Linked DNA regions of Ciceribacter thiooxidans. The protein of the gene in region 2 interacts with the protein of the main gene of each other region in a pairwise test. Links are inferred from orthologs where the notes say so. Each region holds a gene or a part of one and is shown on either strand. Other genes may lie near its edges. The genes, in order: grpE and H4I97_RS13055.

Evidence for each region.
Region 1: the proteins of H4I97_RS13055 (region 2) and grpE interact in binary tests that used the Escherichia coli proteins (3 or more experiments, as listed by UniProt). The link is inferred for Ciceribacter thiooxidans from one-to-one orthologs.

The regions. Positions count from the first base shown.
Region 1 is NZ_CP059896.1:3,173,339-3,176,446, forward strand. The notes cover bases 54-2,844. They hold grpE (nucleotide exchange factor GrpE), read right to left. Parts: upstream 1,869-2,844; coding sequence 1,239-1,868; downstream 54-1,238. Other genes in these bases: hpf (ribosome hibernation-promoting factor, HPF/YfiA family), read left to right, coding at 55-639; ptsN (PTS IIA-like nitrogen regulatory protein PtsN), read left to right, coding at 708-1,169; hrcA (heat-inducible transcriptional repressor HrcA), read right to left, coding at 1,985-2,844. In the rest of the region: more of hrcA, read right to left, coding at 2,845-3,067. UniProt on the Escherichia coli protein: Participates actively in the response to hyperosmotic and heat shock by preventing the aggregation of stress-denatured proteins, in association with DnaK and GrpE. It is the nucleotide exchange factor for DnaK and may function as a thermosensor.
Region 2 is NZ_CP059896.1:2,666,737-2,669,985, forward strand. What follows is about bases 248-3,179. They hold H4I97_RS13055 (Nramp family divalent metal transporter), read left to right. Parts: upstream 248-1,006; coding sequence 1,007-2,353; downstream 2,354-3,179. Other genes in these bases: H4I97_RS13050 (S49 family peptidase), read right to left, coding at 248-835; H4I97_RS13060 (tRNA1(Val) (adenine(37)-N6)-methyltransferase), read right to left, coding at 2,363-3,151; H4I97_RS13065 (putative signal transducing protein), read right to left, coding at 3,156-3,179. Also shown: more of H4I97_RS13050, read right to left, coding at 1-247; more of H4I97_RS13065, read right to left, coding at 3,180-3,249. UniProt on the Escherichia coli protein: H(+)-stimulated, divalent metal cation uptake system. Involved in manganese and iron uptake. Can also transport cadmium, cobalt, zinc and to a lesser extent nickel and copper. Involved in response to reactive oxygen.

The DNA.
Region 1 (3,108 bases), 510 kb from region 2 along the record:
GACGGCGGTTGACGTAAACTGATACCCGCAAATCACAATAAGAAGGGAAACTCCATGAGTGTGCGCGTATCCGGCAAACATATGGAAATCGGTGAAGCCTTCCGGCAACGGATTGAAGAACGGATCACGGAGACGGTAACCAAATATTTCGACGGCGGGTATTCCGGCCAGATCACGGTAACGAAATCGGCGGCCGCAGCCGCACCTTTCGTCGCCGACTGCCTGCTCCACCTCGACTCCGGCGTCAACCTGCACGCCACCGGCTCCGCAAATGACCCGCTGATTTCCTTCGACATTGCCACCGACCGCATTGACAAGCGGCTGCGCCGATACAAGCGGAAGCTCAAGGATCGCCATCCGAACAACGGTGCCGGCACGCCCGTCGAGGTCGCCTATACCGTGATGGATGCCGTATCCGACGAGCATGAGGAGCTTCCCGAGGATTACGCACCCACGATCGTGGCGGAAAGCACAAAGCAACTGCGGACCATGTCGGTTGCGAGTGCAGTCATGGCCCTCGACATGACGGACGAACCTGTACTCTTGTTCCGCAACCCCGGCAGCGACCAGATCAACATCGTCTACCGTCGCAACGACGGTAATATCGGATGGATCGACTCCGCCAACATCAAAGGCTGAGCCAAACCGGAAACGGCGGTCCACGCCGTTTCCTTCCCCTTTGATTCGGCGGCATGAAGGATTTTGAAATGGCCTTGGCAGATTTGCTGCAACAAGACGCAGTCGTTCCCGCCCTGAGGGTAAACTCAAAGAAGCAGCTGCTTCAGGAGCTCGCCGCGAAAGCCTCAAAACTCACGAACATCCCCGAACGGGAAATCTTCGACGTCATCCTGCAGCGGGAACGCCTCGGCTCCACCGGTGTCGGTAACGGCATCGCGATCCCGCATGGAAAGCTGAACAGCATCAAGAACATCACCGGCGTTTTCGCGCGGCTGGAGACGCCTGTCGACTTCGAAGCGCTTGATGACCAGCCTGTCGACCTCGTGTTCCTGTTGCTGGCCCCGGAAGGCGCAGGTGCGGACCATTTGAAGGCGCTCTCGAGGATCGCGCGCGTCCTGCGCGACCAGGACCTGGTCGCTAAGCTCCGCGCGACCGAATCCGCCTCTGCAATTTACGCTTTCCTGAACGAGGAACAGGCGAACGCAGCCTGACGTCCACCCACAAAAAAGGGCGCCGCGCTTCCGCTGACGCCCATCTTTTCGGCAAAGATAGAAGAAGAATCAGGCGTCCTTTTCGCCAGCCGATGCGGCATTGGCCTCCGGCTGGGCTTCCGTCTTCTGCCCACCCTTCGCAACGCCGACCATGGCCGGGCGAAGAACGCGATCGCCGATCGTAAAGCCCGCCTGCACCACCTGTACCACCGTGTTGTTCGGAACCTCGGCGTTGGGAATTTCAAACATGGCCTGGTGGAAGTTCGGATCGAACTTCTGGCCCTGCGGCTCGATCTTGCGGACACCGTGCCGTTCGAGCGTCGAGAGCATGCCGCGTTCCGTCATCTCCACACCTTCGATGAGCGCAGCCAGGCCGGCGTCGGCGGACGCGCGTGCTTCCTCCGAGACGGCCTCCAGAGCCCTGCGCAGGTTGTCCGAAACCGCCAGCATGTCCCGGGCGAAACCCGTCACCGCATAGGACTTGGCATCCTTCACGTCACGCTCGGTGCGGCGACGCAAGTTGTCCATCTCGGCCGCAAGACGCAGGAAGCGATCACGCAATTCTGCATTCTCTGCCTTCAGTGTCTCGAGAGGATCGACTTCCGCCTTCGTTGCTTCGGCTTCCCCGTTCCGCTGCTCGTCGATCTGGCTTTCAGCGACGGTGGCGTCAGGTCCGTTTTTCTTGGTTTCGTCGGTCATGACGTTCTCCGATTGAATGTCGTTTGGAATTCGTGCCCGATATCAGGGTTTGAGGTCGAAAAATCAAGGCTCCGGTGCGATATCGCCACCGAACCGTGATTGTCTCATAAGCGAGCCTAACGATTGGAGCGCGAGAGCCGTGCCATCAGCTGCGCGGTGTAGTCGACCATGGGAACGATGCGGGAGTAGTTGAGGCGCGTCGGGCCAATGACGCCGACGGCGCCGACGATCCGCTCGTCGCTGTCGCGGTAAGGCGCCACGATCAGCGAGGAGCCGGACAGCGAGAAAAGCTTGTTTTCCGAGCCGATGAATATCCGGACGCCGGGGCCGCTCTCCGCGAGATTAAGGATTTCGATCAGACTTTCCTTGCGTTCCAGATCATCGAAAAGGAGACGCAGCCGGTCGATATCCTCGGCGCCCGCGACCCCTTCGAGCAAATTGGCCCGGCCGCGGACGATAAGCCGTGTCGGCTTTTCGGCCTCCGCCCCACCGGACCAAACCGCAAGACCACGCTCGACCAGGTCCTGGGAAAGTGCATCGAGCTCACCGGCGACCTGTTCCTTCAACGTGACGAGCTGGCCTCGCAGTTCGGGGAGCGTCTGACCGGCAAGATTGGCATTGATGAAGTTGGCTGCTTCGGTCAGTTGCGATGCCGTCACGCCGGCCGGCAGATCAATGATGCGATTTTCGACCTGATTGTGTTCGCCGACCAGCACCGCCAGCGCCTTCGTGGGCTCCAGCCGGATGAATTCGACGTGCCTCAGGATCTGGTCACTCTTGGCGGCGATCACCAGTCCCGCCCCGCGGGACAAGCCCGAAAGCATGCGACTCGCGTCGGTCAGCAAGTTTTCCAGCGGCTGATCCGCATCCTGCGGGCGGATCTGCCGTTCAATGCTCTTGCGTTCACTCTCCGACAGATTGCCGACCTGCATGAATGCGTCGACGAAGAAACGCAGGCCTTGTTGTGTCGGCATCCGGCCGGCGCTGATATGCGGCGCGTATATGAGCCCGAGATCCTCGAGATCGCTCATGACGTTGCGCACGGAAGCGGGAGACAGAGACATAGGTAGGAGACGCGACAGGTTGCGCGAACCGAGCGGTTCTCCCGATTCGAGATAGCTTTCGACGATGCGCCGGAAAATCTCACGCGAACGGTCGTCCAGCGCGGAAGATATCTCTTTGACCGGAGTATTCGCCATGACGGTTACGATGCAAACCCTGTTCGAACAATGCTCTAGGC
Region 2 (3,249 bases):
CCAGCACTTCGGCAAGCCCGCCGACGGCGGCTGCGGCGATCTGTTCCGCATCCGGTGCGGCAAAGGCGGAAACGCCCGGAAGCCGCCGGCCGAAGAAATCCTTCGCGCCGCTGATCAGCTCCAGCCTGGCGTCCTTGCCGTAGCGGCGCTTGATGTCCTCGCGCATCCCGCCGAGACGATCGACGAGCCCGAGTTCCAGCCCGCGGCGGCCCGTCCAGAAGAGCCCGGAGAAAACGCCCGGTTCGTCCGCAAGTCGGCTTTCGCGGCGCGCCTTCACCATCTCGATGAAGATGGTGTGGATCTCCACCTGCAGGCTCTTCAGGTATTCGATGTCGCTTTCCTTCTCCGGCTGGAAAGGATCGAGGATCACCTTGTTCTCGCCGGCGGTGTAGACGCGGCGCTCGACGCCGATCTTCTTCAGAAGTTCAGGAAAGCCGAAACCGCCGGAGACGACGCCGATCGAGCCGACGATCGAGGACGGGTCGGCGACGATCTCGTCACCGGCCAGCGCGATCATGTAGCCGCCCGAGGCCGCGACGTCCTCGACATAGACGAGCACCGTCTTGCCCTTTTCCTCGGCCAAAGCGCGGATGCGCTCGAAGATCATCCGCGACTGGACCGGCGAGCCGCCTGGCGAATTCACGGATATGGCGACGGCCGGCGCATCCTTCCTGGAAAACGCCTTTTCGAGCATCGGTGCCACGCTTGCGAGATTGAGCGCCGGCTTGAACCTGGAGCCGCCTGCGGCGATCGTCCCGTGCAGGCGAACGACCGGGATCATCGTTCCCTTCTTGCGGAACCGTTTCGGCAACAGGCGATCGAGAAATTTCGGCATCAGGCGGCCCTTCATTTACGCTTACACGTCGTCAGGCCGTCCATGTAAGTCTTCCGGTGAAAAACAACAATGGCCCGGCCCCCACTCCCCTTGTCAGTCCTCACCTGGCTCTCTAGGTTCCTGCAAATTAGTTTCAATCAAAGAATTGATGCATCGCAAGAAGGAAGCGGGATGACTGACACGGCAGCGCGACCGACGCAGTCGCCCGGATGGCGCAGTGAGCTCGGCGAACCCGCGCTCGCGGAGATCCGCGGCTCGATCGAGGTTCGCAGCAGCCGGCCGTTCTGGCGGCGGGCCCTGGCTTTCCTCGGTCCCGGATATCTGGTCGCGGTCGGCTACATGGATCCCGGCAACTGGGCGACGTCGCTTTCCGGCGGCGCCCGCTACGGCTATACGCTGCTGTTCGTCGTCCTTCTCTCCAGCGTCATGGCGATGTTCCTGCAATCGCTTGCCGCACGGCTTGCCATCGCCACCGACCGCGATCTGGCGCGCGCCTGCCGCGATTCCTATCCCCCACTGGTTGCCTACGGGCTGTGGATCCTCGCCGAGATCGCGATCATCGCGACGGACCTCGCCGAGGTGATCGGCACCGCCATCGGCCTGAAACTCATCTTCGGCATGCCGATCGAGATCGGCGTCATCGTCACGGCGAGCGACGTCTTCCTGGTCCTTTTGCTGCAACGGCTCGGTTTCCGATGGATCGAGGCGTTCGTGATCACGCTCACCGCCGTTATCGGCGCGAGCTTCGCGATCCAGCTTTGGCTCGCCGGGCCGGATGTCAGTGCCGTCACCCGCGGCTTCCTGCCGTCGTCGCAGATCATCGTCGATCCGCAGATGCTCTATATCGCCATCGGCATTCTCGGTGCGACCGTCATGCCGCACAATCTCTATCTCCACTCGGGGATCGTGCAGACGCGCAGATACGATTCGAGCCCGAAAGGCCGGCGCGAGGCGCTCTCCTTCGCCACCATCGATTCCACGCTGGCTTTGATCTTCGCATTGCTCGTCAATGCGGCGATCCTCATCCTCTCCGCGGCGGCCTTCCACACCTCCGGCAATTTCGGGATCGCCGAACTCGGCGACGCACATGCGCTGCTCGCCCCGCTCCTCGGCTCGACCGTGGCGCCCCTCCTGTTCGGCATCGCGCTTCTGTGCAGCGGCCTCAACTCGACAGCGACGGCGACGCTCGCCGGCCAGATCGTCATGGAGGGGTTCGTGCGGATGCGGCTGAAGCCGTGGGTTCGCCGGCTCGCCACGCGGGCGCTGGCAATCGTGCCGGCGGCATTCGTCGCCGTCTGGTACGGCGAGCGCGGCACCGGCGAGCTGCTGATCCTGAGCCAGGTCATACTCAGTCTGCAACTGCCGTTCGCCGTCTTCCCGCTGGTGCTGATCACGGCCAACCGGCGCAAGATGGGCGAACTCGTAGCACCCCGCTGGCTGACCATGGTCGCATTGGCGATGGCGTTCCTCATCACCGTGCTGAACCTTAAGCTCGCCTCCGACTTCCTCATCGGGTGACGACCGGCCCTAGCCCTTGCGCGGATAGGCCCTGCGGCCGTTGTTCAGGTCGTCGACGCCGGCCGAGAAGGCGTGGCTCTCGGGATCGTCGTGCATCAGGAGGGGCGAACGGAACGCAAGGCGTGCCCGCGATCCCTTGATTGCCGTTACCAGAATGCGCACCGCATTCTCGCCGCCGCGCGGATAGACCGGCGTGATCTCGACGCCGCCGAAGCGGCGGCCACAGGCGTCGATGATCTCCGCCACCGACTCCGGGCGGGCGATCAGCGACAGCTGCCCGCCGGGCACCATGATCGCGCCGGCGGTGCGAATCCAGGCTTCGAAGAGCCCTCCGGTCATCGCATGGGCTTCCGCCCTCAGGCTGTCTGGCGTGCGGCGGTCGCGCCCGTCATTGAAGGGTGGGTTCATGATCACATGGTGGAAACTGTCGTCGGCAAGGCCTGCCGCGACTCTCGCTCTTCCCGTCAGCGTGACATCGGCCTCGACGAGGTCGACGCGCGGGGCGATTGCGGCATTTTCCGGCAACGCCAGGCTCTTTGCGGCATAGGCGAGCATTTCCGCCGAACGTTCGACGAGCGTGACTTCAGCTTCCGCAAGCCGGGCAGCGACCGCAAGCCCCGCCGCGCCGGCGCCGGCACCGAGGTCTGCAAGCCGGAACGGACCGGCATGGTCGACGAGTGCGGCAAGCAGCATCGCGTCCATACCCGCACGGTGGCCACGGCCCTTCGGCTGCACGAGATAAAAGCGGCCGCGATGGAAGGCGTCGACCGTCTCGGCGACCCCTGTGGCAACCGTCATCGGGTCAATCCTTCTGGTTGCGCAACTCGTCTGCGAGGCCGGCGTCCACCAGGATCTTGCGCGCCTCGTCCGCCCGGCCGTCCTCGACCAGCAGCCGG